Regions from separate parts of the Psychrobacter sp. BF1 genome, predicted to be linked through region 1. Evidence: predicted binding sites of a transcription regulator. Region 1 holds the regulator's gene; the other holds the start of a gene.

What was found. Region 1 encodes PhoB, which activates phosphate uptake and scavenging genes when phosphate is short. Its sites were predicted from a motif close to TGTCATNAANCTGTCATAA; they were not measured.
Region 2: a site for PhoB is predicted at 1,709-1,727, ahead of pstS (phosphate ABC transporter substrate-binding protein PstS). Genes of this name have one in related genera too.

The regions. Positions count from the first base shown of each region.
Region 1 is NZ_JAGYWV010000013.1:36,008-45,836, reverse strand. Features, by position in the region: gene fadB (fatty acid oxidation complex subunit alpha FadB) at 357-2,516, shown strand; gene fadA (acetyl-CoA C-acyltransferase FadA) at 2,675-3,847, shown strand; gene KZA12_RS12865 (isochorismatase family protein) at 4,311-4,886, shown strand; gene KZA12_RS12860 (DUF1287 domain-containing protein) at 4,971-5,537, shown strand; gene asd (archaetidylserine decarboxylase) at 5,678-6,514, opposite strand; gene dtd (D-aminoacyl-tRNA deacylase) at 6,670-7,122, shown strand; gene phoB (phosphate regulon transcriptional regulator PhoB) at 7,349-8,053, shown strand; gene phoR (phosphate regulon sensor histidine kinase PhoR) at 8,108-9,223, shown strand; gene KZA12_RS12835 (M23 family metallopeptidase) at 9,233-9,826, opposite strand.
Region 2 is NZ_JAGYWV010000002.1:449,082-458,910, reverse strand. Features, by position in the region: gene thiC (phosphomethylpyrimidine synthase ThiC) at 1-1,030, opposite strand, end outside; TPP riboswitch at 1,279-1,401, opposite strand; gene pstS (phosphate ABC transporter substrate-binding protein PstS) at 1,841-2,986, shown strand; gene pstC (phosphate ABC transporter permease subunit PstC) at 3,170-4,126, shown strand; gene pstA (phosphate ABC transporter permease PstA) at 4,202-5,095, shown strand; gene pstB (phosphate ABC transporter ATP-binding protein PstB) at 5,368-6,147, shown strand; gene phoU (phosphate signaling complex protein PhoU) at 6,289-7,041, shown strand; gene KZA12_RS04800 (oxidative damage protection protein) at 7,163-7,456, opposite strand; gene argH (argininosuccinate lyase) at 7,749-9,122, opposite strand; gene KZA12_RS04790 (histidine kinase) at 9,350-9,829, shown strand, end outside.

The DNA of each region.
Region 1 (9,829 bases):
TTTAGCTTGTGACAGTGAGGGGCATAATCCCCTACACTAATTAACGTTAAAAAAGTCCCATGATCTAACTGATGATTTAAACCAGAAAAATTTAAACGAAAGATATTTAAATATAGAAGATCAGTTAATAGTTTTAGCCAACAACGAAGCGCAATATCAATAGACGCTAAGTAATAAAGATATCAGCATTGCCTATTCCTGCAAGTTACCAAGCTTGTAGGTAAGCAATGCTATTACTCAGACTACCAATAATACTGTGCTGTTGCTTGTTAACTAACAGCCAGATTTTATTAGGTGGCTCTATAAAACATAGCTGTTTAACCAATAGCTTTTTAATACATGGCAAGGAGTTTCAAATGGTATACCAAGGAAATCGCATCACGGTAAGCATGCTAGATGACGGCATCGCCAACATGCATTACAACGCCGAAAATGAGAGCGTAAATAAATTTGATGCTGAAACCAATAAGCAATTTGGTGAAGCAGTAACTGCTTTAGAAAAAGCCAGTGATATTAAGGGATTAATCGTAACTTCAGGTAAAGGCGTGTTTATCGCTGGCGCAGATATTACTGAGTTTGTGGCATCATTTAAGCAATCAGAAGAAAGTATTAAAGACTGGGTTATTAGTATTAATAAGGATTTTAATCGCTTTGAAGATTTACCATTCCCAAAAGTAGCGGCCATCAATGGTGCCGCACTTGGTGGTGGCTGTGAGATGACGCTAGTTTGTGAATATCGGGTCATGAGCGAAAAAGCCATTATTGGTTTGCCTGAAACGCAACTGGGCATCTTCCCAGGCTTCGGAGGTACTGTACGTAGTACGCGTATCATCGGTATTGATAACGCACTTGAATTGATCGCTACTGGAACCCCTAAAAAAGCCCTAGACGCGCTAAAATTAGGCTTAGTTGATGCGACTGTAGCGGCTGATGACTTACAAGATGCTGCTATTGATTTAGTGAAAAAATGTATCTCAGGTGAGCTTGATTGGCAAGCACGTCGCTATGAAAAGCTAAATCCAGTTAAGCTCAATGCCCTCGAGCAAGCGATGGCGTTTAGCAGTGCTAAAGCCATGATCTTTGCCAAAGCCAATCCTAAGCAGTATCCAGCACCAGCATTAGCAATTGAAGCTATTGAGAAGCACGTTAACTTATCGCGTGATGAAGCTATTGCAGTAGAAGCAGCAGGTTTTGCTAAAGCTGCTAAGACCCCGCAAGCTGAGAGCTTAGTAGGTCTGTTCTTAAGCGATCAACTGGTCAAAAAGCTGGCTAAGCAACACAGCAAGCAAGCGCATGAGATTGATGAAGCAGCCGTGTTAGGCGCAGGCATTATGGGTGGCGGTATTGCCTATCAAGCGGCTAGCAAAGGCTTGCCTATTATCATGAAAGATATCAAATCTGAGCAGCTAGATTTGGGTATGGGTGAAGCAAGTAAGCTACTAGGTAAGATGGTTGACCGTGGCAAAATGACGGCTACTGAAATGGGCACAACTTTGAGCCGTATCCGTCCAACGCTTAACTATGGTGATTTTGCTGAGACTGATATCGTTATCGAAGCCGTAGTAGAAAATCCAAACGTCAAGCGTGCGGTACTAAAAGAGGTCGAAGGCTTAGTAAAAGACGACTGTATCCTAGCGTCAAACACTTCAACAATTTCTATTACCTTTTTAGCAGAAGCGCTGGCACGTCCAGAGAACTTCGTTGGTATGCATTTCTTTAACCCAGTACATCGTATGCCTTTGGTCGAAGTTATCCGTGGCAAGAAATCATCAGAGCAAGCGATCGCTACTACAGTGGCACTAGCTAGTAAGATGGGCAAAGTACCCGTTGTCGTTAATGATTGCCCAGGTTTCTTAGTTAACCGTGTACTGTTCCCATACTTCGGAGCATTTGATTTATTGCTTAAGCAAGGCGCTGATTTCGTCAATGTCGATAAAGTTATGGAAAAATTCGGCTGGCCTATGGGTCCTGCATACTTAATCGATGTGGTCGGTTTGGATACAGGTGTTCATGGCGCAGAAGTGATGGCAGAAGGCTATCCTGATCGTATGAAGGCTGATTATAAAGGCGCAATTGAGCATCTTTATGATAATAAGCGCTTAGGTCAGAAGAACGGTGTTGGCTTCTACAAGTACGCCATGGACAAACGTGGCAAGCCTCAAAAGACTGCCGATGAAGCTACTTATGAGCTGTTAAAAGCGACTACTGATAGCGAAAAGCAAACTTTTGATGATCAAGCGATTATTGATCGTACTATGCTGGCTTTTTGCAATGAGACGGTACGTTGCTTAGAAGATAACATCGTCAGCACGCCAAGCGAGGCCGATATGGCAATGATTATGGGCGTTGGTTTCCCACCGTTCCGTGGTGGACCTTGTCGTTATATCGACCAGATGGGCCTAGATAACTACTTGGCATTGTGTGAAAAATACGCATACCTTGGCAAAGCTTATGAAGCCCCACAAAAGATTCGTGATATGGCAGCAGCAGGCGAGACCTTTTACGCTACTGCATAATGAGCACACACTATTAGGATAAGTAACCAAAGCGCTGGTTGAACGCAGTTTTGTTGATAATTATTAACCTGCTATCAAGCTATTATTAAGTTATTAGCAGTGAAAGTTCATCTACAGCGCAACCGTTACTGACAATAAAAATTTAAAAGGAAGATAGTATGACAACTTTAAGTCCAAATGATGTGGTCATCGTAGATGGCGTACGCTCAGCAATGGGTAAAACGAAAAATGGTATGTTCCGTCACGTGCGTGCCGATAGCTTATCAGCGGAGCTAGTTCGCGCTTTAGTTCTGCGTAACCAATTCGATCCTAATGATATTGAAGATATTATCTGGGGTTGTGTCAATCAAACCTTAGAGCAAGGGCTGAATATCGGTCGCAATATCGGTCTATTGGCTGATATTCCAAAGACTACTGGCGGCCAAACCGTTAACCGTCTTTGTGGCTCTTCTATGCAAGCATTGCATACTGCGGCTGCGCAAATCATGACCAATCAAGGCGACACTTTTATTATCGGTGGTGTTGAGCACATGGGTCACGTAGGCATGATGCATGGCGTTGATTTAAACCCAGCGGCCTCGAAGCACTATGCCAAGGCCTCTAACATGATGGGTTTGACCGCTGAAATGCTGGGCCGCATGAACGGTATTACTCGTGAAGAGCAAGACGCTTTCGGTCTAGAGTCACATCGCCGTGCGTGGGAAGCGACGACTGAAGGTCGTTTCAAAAATGAAATCATCGGTATCGAAGGTCATGACGAAGCAGGTCGCCTGCAACTTTGTACTGTAGATGAAGTGATTCGTCCCGATGCGACGATGGAGCAAATGCAAAAGCTACGTCCAGCCTTTGATCCTAAAGGGGGTACAGTAACCGCAGCGACTTCATCAGCACTATCAGATGGGGCCTCCGCTATGTTGGTTATGAGCGCACAAAAAGCCAAAGATTTAGGTCTGAAGCCCCGTGCTCGTATTCGTAGTATGGCTATCGCTGGTTGTGATGCCGCTATTATGGGTTATGGTCCAGTACCAGCGACCCAAAAAGCCTTAAAACGTGCGGGCTTAAGCCTTGACGATATCCAAACCATTGAGCTAAACGAAGCTTTTGCAGCGCAGAGCTTAGCGGTTATCAAATCTATGGGTTTGACCGACAAGCAAGACATCATCAACATCAATGGTGGAGCGATTGCTTTAGGTCATCCACTCGGCTGTTCAGGCGCACGTATCACCGTGACTCTGCTAAATGCTATGGAGCAGATGGATACTGAAATCGGTCTAGCGACTATGTGTATCGGTCTTGGTCAAGGCATCGCTACTATTATTGAGCGGGTTTAATTAATATCGAACGTCTAAATATTAGTATGGTTCAATTAAGCTGATATTTATTTACTAATTTACGCTAATATCTTGTAAAAAGAGCGCCTCTAACTTAATGTTGGAGGCGTTTTTTTGTCTGTAGTGCATTAAAGGGGCTTGAGGGAAAAAAGCTGATATCGATTAGCTCATTCAAAGTTGCAGCAAGTAGCGCCGCTATTATGGTCAAAAATGCTTACCCAATTCATCAATGGAAAGTATAGGTAAAAAATAGTTATAACCCAGTAATAGATGATAAGTTGTTACTAGAGATTATCCTCATTGACGACCTCAACAAAATATGACTAAATAAGAAAGACTTTTATAACTATAATGGCAATAATTACTATAGTTTTATAAAAGTGCATTATCTTATAAAAATATATTATCTTATAAAAATAACGGAATCTGTTGCCCCCTGCCGCAGATCTACAAGGAGTGTACTATGGCTACTATGATAACGGATCGTACTTACCGCATTGCCCGTGAGAACACGCAAGCGATGATTATTGACGTACAGGAACGCCTAACCCCACATATCAATGACCATGAAAATATCGTCAAAAAAATCTCTACTTTAATTCAAGGTCTACAAGCACTTGATATTCCTATTATGCTCAATGAGCAATATAAAAAAGGTTTAGGCGAGACTTTGCCTGAGATAAAAGAGCTGCTGAACGAGAATAATAAAAAAGGCTTTGAAAAACTTACTTTTAGTGCTTGTGACAACGATGATTCATGGAATCATTTGGCGCAGCAAAATCGTAGCATCGTGTTATTAATGGGCGTTGAGACTCATGTTTGTGTGCTGCAAACGGCTCTTGATCTACTCGATAACGGCATGCAACCGGTGATTATTGGCGATGCTGTAGGCTCACGTTTTCCCTATGACAAAAAGCAAGCCATTCGCCGTATTCGCCGTGCTGGTGGGGTTATTACTACTGTAGAAACCGTGCTGTTTGAGCTGTGCCGTAGTAGTGCTGACCCAGCATTCAAAACTATTAGTAATTTAATCAAATAATAGGCTTACTTAATAATAAGTTGATTTTTAATCGATAAGGTAGAGCCAATCGGTAGAGTAAAGCAGTATGGTCTAAATAGTTTCTTGATACTGATATTATCAGTTGCTATAACCGCGCCAGTCTCTGCTGCTAGCTCTGTCAGTAGCGGTAACAAGCTGGCAGCAGATGCCAAGAAGCAAATCGGTGTCACTGTCAGTTACGACCCGACTTATCGCAAGCTTGATTTCCCACGTGGCGATGTAGCACAAGATACTGGGGTCTGTACTGATGTGGTAGTACGAGCTTACCGTCTGCAAAATATTGATCTGCAACAGCTTGTTAACGTCGATATGAAAGCGAATTTTTCTGCTTATCCTAACACTTGGGGTCTAAAATCAACTGATAAAAATATTGACCATCGCCGTGTGCCTAATTTAGAGACGTATTTTACTCGTCATGGACAGCCGTTATCAGTAACCGATAAGGCAGGGTTTTTAGCGGGTGATATTGTTTCTTGGCGACTACCTACTAGTAATCTGCCACATATCGGCATAGTTTCAGACAAGCTAGCTGCTGACGGTACGCCGCTAATTATCCATAACATCGGTCGTGGTACTCAAGAGGAAAACATCCTTTTTACTTATCCAATCAAAGGCCATTTCCGTTATTAATACCCTCAGTATTGCCGCATTAATATTTATCTCTTAGTGCTATTAAAAAGCAGCCGCTAACGAATTAACGCTAGCGGCTGTTTTTATGAGATAGTATCAGCAACCGTTTACATCATGCTATGCGCTTTACTAGCAAAGTCTTATTCAGCGTTTGCTAAGCCTAATAGCTGTCCCATTTCAACTGTAGTATTAGCACTCATGCCCTGTTGCCAATCCGCTTTAGCGGCTTTTGGCAGAATAACGATAGCGGTTGAGCCTAAGTAAAAACGCCCAAGCTCAGCACCTTTGGCTAACGGCATATCATGCTGCTGTAGTTGGATATCTTTGCTACGGGTGATGCGACCAGTTGCTACGGTTTCGATACCAGCGACGATCATGGCTCCAACCATCACTACCGCAGCTTTGCCATACTCAGTATCGAAGATGCAAACCAAACGCTCATTACGTGCAAACAGATCCGGCATGTTAGCGGCTGTGCTATTATTGACCGAAAATAAAGTTCCAGGTACGTAGCGAGTGGTGGTTAGAGTACCAGCAAACGGCATATGTACCCGATGATAGTTGCTAGGAGCTAGATAAACCGTAGCAAAGCTCCCCTCAGCAAAATAATCACCGTCGTCTTTATTAGCTAGCAATTGGCCGATATCGTAATAGCTGCCTTTAGCTTGCAATAATTTGCTATCTTCTATCTGTCCCAACTGCGATATAACGCCGTCAGCAGGACTAACGATACCATTGACAGTCGCATCGATAGTACGGGCATCGTCTTTGAGCTCACGAGTAAAAAAATCATTAAAGCTCTCGTAGGCGTTAAAGCTTTGGCGCTCATACTCTTTTAAGCTGACGCCATAAACTTTTGCAAAGCTGCGAATAAAAGCCCGCTTAACTAGCGGATGACGACTAGCGGCTAAGCGACCAGCAACGCGACTGAGCTTCTGCTGCGGAACAAACTGTTGAATAGTAGTAAATAGAGTCATAACAGGCTACCAAGATGATTTTTTGAATAAAGTATTTGATAAAGAGGGTGTTGTTAAGCGCTTTAGTAAACAATAGTAAAATATAATAATATTGTGGCGTATTTTATCATGGTGAGGGGCATTGATATGCTTATAATTGGTTAAGGAAAAATTTAATGAAAGCACTTATTCAGCGTGTTAAGCATGCTAATGTCAGAGTTGATGGACACAGCATAGGCGCTATCGAGCAGGGAATCTTGGCTTATATCGGTCTTGGTCACGACGATGATAAACAAAGCATGCAGCGCTTAGTCGATAAAATCCTGACTTATCGTATTTTTGACAATACTATAGACCCCACTAAGCTAGGTAAATTGGACCAAAATCTACAACAAGTTGGTGGTGGCTTATTATTAGTCTCGCAATTTACCTTAATGGCCAATACTAATAATGGGCGTCGGCCTGACTTTGGTCCGGCAATGTCTCCTGATGCAGCGCAAGTGTTGTTCGCAGAGATGATAGCCTATGCGCAGAGTCAATATTCGATCGTTGCTAGCGGTGAATTCGGCGCAAATATGCAGGTTGAAAGTATCAACGATGGGCCTTTGAGCTTCTTACTTGAGGTTTAATAAAGCTAAAGTTATCGCTTCAATAAGCTCTATATTGATAACTTGCGCCATATCTTAATAGCAGTGCTTGTCATCAAGTAGTCATAATTAAAGGCTTTAATAGTAGGCTAATAAAAAACCAATAAAAACTAATAAAAACTAATCAACCAATAGCTGATACAGACTTAGCCCATAGTAAGTTAAGCTACTATCACTATTGAAACTGTTACCAATATAAGGTCATAGTATGCAAAATGAGCGGATTTTGATCGTTGAAGATGAGCCAGCGATTAGTGAGATGATCGTAATGACGCTAGAGATGGCTGGGTTCGATTGCTTGCAAGCCGCTAATATCTCAGAGGCGCACCAACAAGTCGTCGATCACCGTCCAGCATTGATTTTGCTAGACTGGATGTTACCTGGTGATAAAAACGGTATTGATTTTTGTCGCATGCTCAAAAAAGATCAAATGTATGCGGAGATTCCGGTGATTATGCTGACTGCCAGAGGCGAGGAAAACAATAAAGTCCATGGCTTAGATGCTGGTGCTGATGACTATATTACTAAACCATTCTCAACCCGCGAACTGGTATCGAGAATCAAAGCCGTACTACGTCGTAGTAGTAGCTTGAGTGCTGATAAACCTATCGACATTGGTAAGCTCAGCCTTGATACTAAAAGCCAGCGTCTAACGACTGAGGGTAAGGTTATTGATATTGGCCCAACAGAATATCGGCTACTAGCATTTTTTATGACTCATCCTGAGCGTGCATATACTCGTACTCAACTGTTAGATCAAGTTTGGGGTGGTAATGTTTATATTGAAGATCGTACTATCGATGTGCATATTCGCCGTTTGCGTAAGCTTCTACAGCCGTATGACTGTGACAGATTGATTCAGACGGTTCGCGGTACTGGCTATCGATTCTCTAGCTTATTGCAGGCAGACTAGATTTACTATAAAAATAACGGTAATGCAGCTGCTTATAAAATGATGGACAAACCTATGATACCCGCTATAACCACAACGCCTGTCACTGAAAATGAGCAACAACATGAGCAAAATCAAATTGACCAGCAACAGGCGATAGGTCAGCTCGAAAAAATAAGAAGCTCGTTGCGAGCATTACAAGATGCCGTAGTATTACTTGATCATAATGATGGCTTGGAATGGTGGAATCAGGCAGCGCAAACGCTATTGCTATTGCAAGCTGGTGATAAAGGTAACTGTATTTTTGATTTTATCAAGGGGCCTGAGTTTCGAGATTACTATCAAGCCATATCTATAAGTGGGGAGACCTCTAATCATGGTGTGCACATGGCATCATGGCGAGATCCTAAGCGTTATCTTAGATGTGAAATCACCCGTTTTGGCGATAACAAGCTGTTAATTATCTACGATGAAACTCGCTTGCATCATCTAGAACAAATGCGCCGCGATTTTGTCGGTAATGTCTCTCATGAACTGCGTACACCTTTGACCGTGCTGATGGGTTATCTAGAAAACTTTTCTGAGCAAGAAGACATGACTCCGCAGTGGCGGCGCGGTTTTGAGTTGATGACTCAGCAAACCACTCGAATGAATAGAATCATTAATGATTTATTACTGTTGTCTAAAATTGAAATTGAAGAGACTCATCAGCTTGAATACATCGATATGACTAAGCTGCTTACCCAAGTTTATGATGATGCGCAGGCTTATAACCAAGAATACGGTCATACTATTCATTTGCACATAGACACTTATGATGGCTTATATGGCTCGGAGATGTATCTAAATAGTGCCTTATCTAATCTAGTTATCAATGCTATTAAATATACCCCAAAAGGGGGCAATATAGAGATAAGTTGGACCAAAACCTGTGACGGCTGTTGCTTTGCAGTCACTGATGATGGTATTGGTATTGCCGATACTCATATCGCCCGTTTGACAGAGCGCTTTTATCGTGTTGATAGCAGTCGCAGTCGTGCTACTGGCGGCACAGGGTTGGGGCTTGCGATTGTTAAGCACGTCCTGTACCAACATAATACTAGCCTGCATATTAAATCTAAACAAGATGTGGGCTCTACTTTTAGTGCTAAGTTTCCGATGTCCCAAGTTCGAACTTCGGTTGATAATTAGCTTGTAGCGTTATTTGGCTTTGATTAGCAAAGGATAAGGATTGACCGCACTGCCATTGATGTAAACCCCATAATGGACGTGGGGCGGTGTGCCTTTAGCATTGCCGCTATCGCCAACATAACCTACTGTATCTCCTGCCTCGATCCATTGATTGGGACTGATATCAGCATAGTCCTCTAGATGCGCATAGTAATGTCCCGCGCCACCAGGCCCTACGATAACCACTACTTTTCCACCTAATCTATCATCACCGACTTTGCTTACTACTCCTTGGGTAGTGGCTTTAATCGGAGTATTGCGTGGCGTAAAGATATCTATACCTTCGTGACGGCGTCCTTCGCTACGTGCACCGCCCCAAGTATCAGTCAAATGCTGACCTGGTAACGGACTGGGTAAGCTATTGTCTGTTGGTAGCGGTTGTTGCAATAGATTTACTTGCTGCCATTTTGCTACTACAAAGCGCTGCGACTGTTGACTGATAGTAGGTAATAGCTTATCGAATAAAAACAACAGCCCCAATAAAAGCATTGATCTCACTATTAGTTTTAATAACCGACTAAATAGTGATGGCGGTGCTTGCCGATATTGGTCATTGAGGGGCATCGA
Region 2 (9,829 bases), on a different contig from region 1:
GATAAATAGGTACAGTACCAATAGGCACCGGTGAGTTACGAATCAACCATTCACGAGTTTCGTGAATGTGATTACCAGTTGATAAATCCATGATGGTATCTGCGCCCCAACGCGTCGCCCAAGTCATCTTTGACACTTCTTCATCGATTGAAGAGCCTAATGCTGAGTTACCGATATTGGCATTGATCTTAACCAAAAAATTGCGTCCGATAATCATCGGTTCAGATTCAGGGTGGTTAATATTATTAGGAATAATGGCGCGACCAGCGGCTACTTCACTGCGGACAAACTCTGGGGTGATAATCGTAGGAGTATTAGCACCGAAACTTTCGCCGTCATGTTGGCGCATATCGGTTAGCTCGTGCTGCTTTTGGGTTTCACGAATAGCGATGTATTCCATTTCAGGAGTAATGATACCGCGGCGAGCGTAGTGCATCTGAGTGATGTTGCCGCTGTGGTCAGCGCCAGTCTTAGCACGGCGTGGCTTATCGATATAAGCGAATCTTAAGTTAGCAGTGCTGATATCGCGTGCGCGCGCTAGTCCGTATGAGCTAGATAAACCACTGAGTTGTTCGCTATCAGCACGTTCATTTATCCAGCCTTGACGCAATTTAGGCAGACCACGAGTCAAGTCGATTTGTACATTGGGATCGGTATAGACGCCAGAAGTATCATAGACATAAAACGCTGGGTTCTGCTGCCAATCACTCTCAGGAATGCCTTCTACTGGAGTATTTGCCAAACTGATTTGACGCATTGGCACTTGGATGTCAGGTCTTGAGCCTTCGATATAGACTTTATGCGAGGCGGGTAGGATACGATGCAAGTCGCGAGCATCTTCTTCAAAACGAGCATCAGCCGCGCTGCGATGGGCAGGTGTTTTAAAAGCATCGGCTTTTTTATTTGATTTTTGCTCTGAACCGGAGTTAGTTGAGCTGGCTGCATTTGCTAGGTAAGTGCTGGCGCTAGGTGTATTGATGTTTGGAGTGGCTTTTGAGCCAAGGCTTGAAGTAGGTGTTGAGATGGTCATATGCTGTCCTAGGATGTTGTCTAAAAGAAAAGGCAACACCGCCAGTAGCTGCGGAGTAAGCATTGGTCATAGCAACAAATTCAATCACAATTTTGAAAATCACGCCATCACCGCTATTAATAGCGGATAAGCTAAAAAGGATTGGTGGACACTACTGATTATTAACCACAGCTCTACAGCATCAGTATTCTATAACTGAGCAGTAGGCTGATAATAAACAGGCATTTCTGCGTGCCCTTTGTATGTATAACATAAGCTTGAGACTTCCCTGCGTCGGTACTAACCGCATCAGGTTCGGCGGGTGATCTCTCAGCGAATGTAGCATGACGGCTTATTATCCAGTCAACTACACCGCACCCCGAGTCTGTCAGTGTTGTAAATCACCTCGATACTAGCAAACTTCTCCCTTAACGGCTAATGCTATTTGTTCATATCACTAATATTAATAAATTTCAGCTCCCCAGCAAAGCTTTTGAGCTGCAATCCTTTGAGTATTGAGCACAGTGATTGATAGCACAGAGCGATTGCTATAAATTTTCTAACCCGCTTTAGCAATCCTAGAGTCAAACCAAGTAGAGGCTGCCAACTACTAGGACTAACTACCCTGCAATAACTCCAAATAGGACTAACTACCCTGCAATGCTTTCAAACTACTATCCTGTTTATATCTGCTTACATTGTCATTGAACTGTCATAAAACCGTCATCGAACTGTCATTAAAGCTTGGCAAACTAGCTCACATCAATAGTTCACATCATTCGACATCAACAGTCATTATTTATTTTATTGGTCAAACTTTAGGAGCATCACATGCGTTATTCAGTATTGGCAATAGCAGTTAGTTGTACCTTGATGCTTACCGCCTGTAATAAATCAACCGATAGCGTTGAATCAGCCAAAGACAGCGCAGCGGTTACTACTACTGAAAAGACTGGCAGCGAAACTAAGCCAGCAGCAGTAAACGATAACATATCCATGAGCATCACTGGCGCTGGCGCCTCATTTCCACAGCCTATCTATGCCAAGTGGTCAGCCGACTATAACGGTGCTACAGGCGGACAAGTCAATTATCAGTCTATTGGTTCATCAGGTGGTATCAAGCAAATTACTGCTGGCACTGTTGATTTTGGTGCATCAGATGCCCCATTGACGCCAGAAGAATTGGAAGCAGCAGGGTTGATTCAGTTTCCGATGGTCATCGGTGGCGTAGTACCAGTAGTCAATATTAAAGGTATTGAGCCGGGCGCGCTCAAGCTAGATGGCAAAGTATTGGCTGATATCTATTTAGGCAAGATTAATAAATGGAATGACCCTGCCATCGTGCAATTAAATCCAGATTTAAAATTACCCGATAGCCCAATTACTACCGTATTTCGCTCAGATGGCTCGGGCACGACTTTTAACTTTACTGATTATTTAGCCAAAGTATCGCCAGAGTGGCAGAGTAGTGTTGGTGTCGATAAGACTGTCAAATGGCCAACCTCTGATCGCGGCGCTGCCGGCAAAGGTAATGAAGGCGTTGCCAGTTATGTGAGTCGTATGGCTAACTCTATCGGTTACGTTGAATATGCCTACGCTAAGCAAAATAACATGGCTCATGTAGCGCTTAAAAATGCAGCCGGTAATGTAGTGCAGCCTTCATCGGCAAGCTTTGCAGCAGCAGGGGATATCGATTGGTCACAGCAAGCAGGTTTTTATAAAGTGATAACCAACTCTGAAACTGCTGAAGCTTGGCCAATAGCAGCTGCTACTTTTATCTTGGTACATAAGCAGCCAAAGGATGCTAAGCAAGTGGCCGGCGTGCTGAACTTCTTTAACTGGGCGTATGACCAAGGTGATGCTGCAGCAACTGAGCTTGACTATGTACCATTCTCTGACAAAGCTGTGGCCTTGTTTAAAGATAGCTGGAAACAAGTAGTCGGTACTGATGGTAAGCCTGTCTACACTGCCCCCTAAGCTTGGATACTAGTCTTAGCTGATAGTCATAGCTGATCAAATACTTTTGCTCAGCTATAACTCAAGTATAAGTAGCGCTGTTTGTTGCTAAATGGTGCTTAAGGCGACATTTATAATAATAAATATAATAATTAAAACACAATAAAAACCACATCATCTATCACAGCGATTATTGGGGCAGTTATGGCAGGGTCTAACTTGCAAACGCAATTGAATAAACAAAAGCGTTTAGATGCGATATTTGTTAATACTACTAAAGCGGCGGCACTGTTTGTACTAGCTAGCTTAGGAGCGATTTTACTATCGTTAATTATTGGCGCTTGGCCGAGTATGCAAGCGTTTGGACTAGACTTTTATACTAGTAATAACTGGGATCCAGTGGCTAATGAGTACGGGGCACTAGCTCCTATCTATGGCACGATAGTTACCTCAGTTATGGCGTTAGTCATCGCTGTACCAGTCAGTTTTGGTATCGCTATATTCTTAACTGAGCTTTGTCCTCCTGTACTTAAAAAGCCATTAGGTATCGCCATTGAGTTGCTAGCTGGTATTCCCTCTATCATTTATGGTATGTGGGGTTTATTCGTATTCGCTCCCTTCTTCGGCAATAATATTCAGCCTTGGCTTACCGAAAATTTAGGCAGTCTGCCGATCATAGGTAAGCTATTCATTGGTGCTCCAATGGGCATTGGCTTATTTACCGCCTCTTTAGTACTAGCCATCATGATCATTCCCTTTATTGCGGCTACTATGCGTGACGTATTTTCTGTAGTGCCAGCCCTGCTAAAAGAATCAGCTTATGGCATGGGCGCTACTACTTGGGAAGTGATGTTTAAGATTATCCTTCCTTATACCAAGACTGGGGTAGTCGGTGGCGTGATCTTAGGGTTAGGGCGAGCGTTAGGCGAGACTATGGCAGTAACTTTTTTGATCGGTAATACCTTCAATATTAACTCTAGTATGTTTGCGTCAGGAGTATCTATTACTTCAGCCTTGGCCAACGAGTTTGCCGAGGCGTCAGATCCATTGCATCTATCATCTTTGTTACATTTAGGATTAATCTTATTCATGATTACTTTTGTGGTGCTATCGATTTCGCGCTTGATGTTACGTGGTATGGATAAGCGTGCTGGACAATAAGCATTAATAATAGACTTTTATAACCATTTAATAGACTGGTTTTAAACTTGCTTCAATTAATAAGGAACTTGCAACATGCCAGCGTTATCCACTATTAATCCTGCCAAAAATGCTGCTGCTGTCACTACTGATCGAGGCTTGTATCGTCGCCGACGCTTGCTGAACAAAGTAGGCTTAGGGTTTGCCGCTTCCGCTATGATATTTGGGCTGTTTTGGCTGACGTGGATTTTGATAACTTTAGGCGTTGAAGGGATGCATGGCCTGCTTGAGATGCCAGTATTCACAGCTGATACACCGCCACCGTTGACTGATGGTGGCTTGCGTAACGCCATCATTGGGTCAGTGATGATTGCTGGTTCTGGCCTGTTTATTGGGGCGCCAATTGGGTTGCTGGCTGGGGTTTATTTAGCTGAATTCTCGCACGGTAATCGCTTGGGACAAGTTATACGTTTTTTGAATGATATTTTACTCTCTGCGCCATCGATTGTGATTGGTCTATTTATCTACGCATTATTAGTCAAAAACTATAGCTTTTCAGGCTGGGCTGGCGCTTTTGCCTTGGCACTTATTGTGATACCAGTAGTAGTAAGAACTACCGAAAGTATGCTGCTATTAGTGCCTAATCAACTGCGTGAAGCCGCTTACGCGCTGGGCACACCGAAGTGGAAGTTAGTATTAGGCGTAACTATGAAAGCGGCGCGGGCAGGTCTAACTACTGGGGTATTGCTGGCTTTTGCCCGTATCACTGGTGAGACTGCACCGCTGTTATTTACCGCTTTAAACAACCAATATTTCAGTCTGGATATGGGTAAGGCGATGGGTAATATGCCCAATACTATCTATCAATTCGCTATGAGTCCTTATGATAATTGGCATGCTCTTGCTTGGGCCGCAGCGTTGCTTATTACCTTTACTGTGCTGACCTTGAACGTGGCAGCTCGCTATATAGGTGGCAAAGAATATAGCTAATTTGGCTGGTGCAACCAATGAGCCGTGCTAATCAATGGCTTTAGCACTAGCCAGCAGCGAACTACTAGCAGTTACTATAATATTTATTGAAGATGACCCCTAATTAATAACTAATAATCGATATCCAGAATCAGTAATTAGCAATCAGGAGCTAGACCATGACTGACACTATTAAACGCTCTACTAAAAAGACTTCGCCAACTATCGCAGTGCCACGCCCTTTCGTTACTGCGCATAACACTGCCCCAGTAATCAGTAGCAATGCTAGCATTATGGCAGCCGTAGTAGAACCGCAAGCTCCTGCCAAAATTCAAATACGTGATCTTAACTTTTACTACGGTAGCTTTCGTGCGCTAAAAGACATCTCTATTGATATTCCAGAAAAGCAAGTTACCGCGTTTATTGGTCCTTCTGGCTGTGGTAAATCAACGCTACTGCGTACTTTTAACCGCATGTATGATTTGTACCCTAATATGCGCGCTGAAGGGGGAATCTATCTCGATGGTCACGATGTATTAGCAAAATCAATGGATGTTAATTTGCTACGTGCCAAGGTTGGCATGGTATTCCAAAAACCAACCCCATTCCCAATGTCTATCTTTGACAATGTGGCCTTTGGGGTAAGACTGTACGAAAAAATGTCAAAAGCTGAGCTAGTAGATCGGGTTGAGTGGGCGCTTAGAAAAGCGGCATTATGGGACGAAGTAAAAGACAAGTTACAAGCTTCAGGCCTGTCACTATCTGGTGGTCAGCAGCAACGGCTCTGTATAGCACGTGGGGTGGCAACTAAGCCTGAAGTCTTGTTACTCGATGAGCCAACTTCTGCGCTAGACCCTATATCGACAGGGGCTATTGAGGATTTGATAGAAGATCTAAAACAGGATTATACCATCGCCATCGTCACCCATAATATGCAGCAAGCGGCACGAATTTCTGATCACACGGCTTATATGTACTTAGGAGATATGGTCGAAATGGGCAAAACCGATCAGATATTTACTAATCCTAGTCAACAAGCGACAGAAGATTATATTACTGGCCGTTATGGCTAACCGCTGACAACCATTGCTGTTAATAATAGCTTTTATCGACACAGCTTTTATCGACACAGCTTTTATTAACGTAGCTATTTATTAAAACTGCTCTTCATAAATACTATTCTTTATTAAAAAGACCACTTACTGAGAATAATTATGCCTAATCAGATGTCCCATACCTCCAAAAGTTTTGACCAAGACTTGAGCGCAAGCACCGATTTGTTTTTAGAGATGGGGATGCTGGCTAGCAATCAAGTAGCGCAAGCGATGCAAGCTTTGTTAGAGAGTGATATGTTGTTAGCGCGGCAAGTAGTTGAGAAGGACAGCGCCATTAATCAGTTAGAAGTGCAGATTGATGAGCATATATTATTACTAGTTGCTAAGCGGCAGCCAGCCGCGCGCGATTTACGTTATGTGATGGCAGTGAGTAAAGGGGTTGTTGACATAGAGCGTATTGGCGATGAAGCGGTAAAAATTGCCCATATGGCGCAGCAAATTGCCAAGGTTAATAGCCATACTTATTGCTACCATGAAGTCCAGCATTTGAGTAACCAAGTAAGAGTCATGCTCAGTAATGCACTGAGGTCATTTGAATACTTAAAGGCAGATAGCGCTTTTGAGGTAATGCGTAGTGACAATGAAGTGGACTTTGAATATCAGTCTGCTATTCGCGCCTTGATGACTTATGTCATGGCAGATGCTAGCCAAATTAGTCAAGTGATCAATTTGATGTGGGTATTGCGTGCGCTGGAACGTATTGGGGATCATGCACGCAATATTGCCGAATTAGTGATTTATATCAGTAGTGGCACTGATGTGCGCCATAGTGACTTTGCCACTGTGCAACAAGCGGTTGATGATGCTGGTAAAGCGGACAGCGATAAAGACAGTGCTGCTAATAATTGCTAATATAGGCCGGCTATTAGCAGTAAATAATATTAGCAGCACAGAGCACTAGCGGTTTGGTTGCCTATAAAACACCAATAAGTAGAGGCTTTGCTAGCTCGCTGTTAAATCTTCATAAGTCTGTTTATTTGGTTTCCGGCGTCCAACCTTGTGGGCGTTCATAATCTTGATTGTCCAAATATTTATCACGCTGCTCAGTCAAGAATTTCTTAGCTTCAGGATCCATCATACTTAAGTGGTTTTCGTTGATCAACATAGTTTGATGCTCAAGCCACTCTTTCCAAGCTTTGTCTGAAACAGTCTGTTGTAGCTCTTGACCTTTTTTATTAGGAAAGGGTGGGTGAGGCATTTTTGGTAAATCTTGCTGATATTTACGGCAAAATACAGTATTAGCTTGTGGGTTAAAGGTCTCGGTCATAAAGGACTCCTAGTTATTCAAAGGGATGTTTAAATAAGTGCTTGCTTCAACGTTACTGAACTATGATAAAGGGGTTAGGGCGCTTAGCAAAGCCTATTCGAGTTATAAAGTTTATCTGAGTGACGCTATCCTGAATTTAGAGCTAGTAGTTGAGCACACAAATAAAAACACCTGCAATCGTAGCAGGTGTAATTAGTAATACAGGGATACTTTTAATCAAGCCACTAGGCAAATGCCTAAGCGACTAGTTAAATAACTGCGCCACTAGGCAAATAACCAAGTCATTAAGCCATTAAGCAAAAACTTCTAGGCGTGTACGTCCGCGAGCAATAGCTTGCTTAACTTGATTTGGAGCCGTACCCCCTAAGTGATCACGTGCCGCCAATGAACCTTCCAAAGTCAAGTATTCGAACACATCAGTACCGATAGCGGCACTAAACTGCTGTAACTGCGCTAAAGATAAATCGCTCAAATCAACCCCTTCTTTAATACCCAAAGCTACGGCATTGCCGACCACTTCATGAGCATCACGGAATGCGACACCATTACGTACTAGGTAATCCGCTAGGTCAGTGGCAGTCGCATAACCTTTCATAGTAGCCGCGCGCATATTTTCTTTATTGGGGGTGATATTGGGCAGCATATCTCCAAAAGCTAGTAGCGAACCGGTTAAGGTATCTACGCAATCAAACAGCGGCTCTTTATCTTCTTGGTTATCTTTATTATAAGCTAGCGGCTGACTCTTCATCAGGCTTAATAAAGTCATCAGCTGACCAAAGACGCGTGCTGCTTTACCACGTACTAACTCAGGTACATCAGGGTTTTTCTTTTGTGGCATGATAGATGAGCCGGTACAAAAGCGATCAGGAATCTGCACAAAATCAAATTGTGCTGACATCCATAAGATAATCTCTTCACTCATGCGTGACAAATGCATCATTAAAATAGAAGCTGCTGAGGTGAATTCAATGGCGAAGTCACGATCGGATACCGCATCTAATGAATTCTGACAAATACCTTCAAAGCCAAGTAATTCTGCGGTAATAGTGCGATCAATCGGGAAAGTAGTACCAGCAAGGGCAGCGCTACCAAGGGGTAGCTGGTTGATACGACGACGGGCATCAACTAGGCGCTCGGTATCACGATAGAGCATTTCAAACCAAGCCATGACATGATGACCGAAGCTAACCGGCTGTGCGGTCTGTAAATGAGTAAAGCCTGGCATAATAGTATCAGTATGCTGTTCAGCCAAATTAAGAAGACCGGTTTGTAAACGCACTAATAGCGCGATAATGTTATCAGTCTCTTCACGTAACCAAAGACGAATGTCAGTAGCAACTTGATCATTACGACTGCGGCCAGTATGCAGTTTTTTACCAACTGCACCAATGATGTCAGTCAAGCGTGACTCAACATTCATATGCACGTCTTCAAGCTCAATAGACCAGTTAAACTCGCCCAGCTCAATCTCAGCCAATACTTGTTCTAGGCCATCAATGATAGTTGCTACTTCACTTTTAGTGAGAATGTCACATTCACCAAGCATAGTGGCATGCGCAATAGAGCCTTCGATATCATGGCGTGCAAAGCGTTGGTCAAAGCCTACGGAGGCAGTAAAAGCCGCAACGAAACTGTCAGTGGCTTCGCTAAAGCGCCCGCCCCACATTTGCTGACTGGGTGAGGAGCTATTTTTCTCAGGATGGTTAAGGTTAGAAACATCTGTGCTAAAATCAGATGAATTTTCATTTTGCTTAGGATGACTAAGGTTTGAAGAGTTGGCGTTCATATAGGTACAAGACAAATCAGAAGAATAAGGGCTCAAGTATAGCAAATGATGAGGTCGCCTTACTAGCTGAGCGTCTAGAGTTTTTTATTCCAAAGCTCATAGATATAATGGCACTTTGGCAATGGCTGCTGTGCATTGTTTTTTGGTCGTTATTTGTCACCATAATCAACCGCTATGAGCTGATAGCTTGGTCAGATTTTTTAATTTCTTTCTCCAGTCTTATCTTGCAAAATATAATAGCTATTTTGCCTGCTCTATATCTTATCGATTATCTACGCCCAGTCATCAAGTATAGCAACCCTATAAAAGTCAGTTTCTATATTCTACTGTTGTTTTTTACTACTAATGGTATCGCCACATCTTTAGTCATGTTGATGAGGATCACTGTCGGCTGGCTTGAATATATTCCGCAAGATTTTATCATAAATATTTTATTCAATATGTTGATTGCTGGCGGTTTCACGCTATTATTTTTACTATATTTTTTGCGTCGTCATTGTGAGCTTATGGCTTTAAAACAATCTTTTGAATACAAGCTCAGCGTTCAAAACGACCTTATTAAGGCGCGTATTGCCCCCCATTTCTTC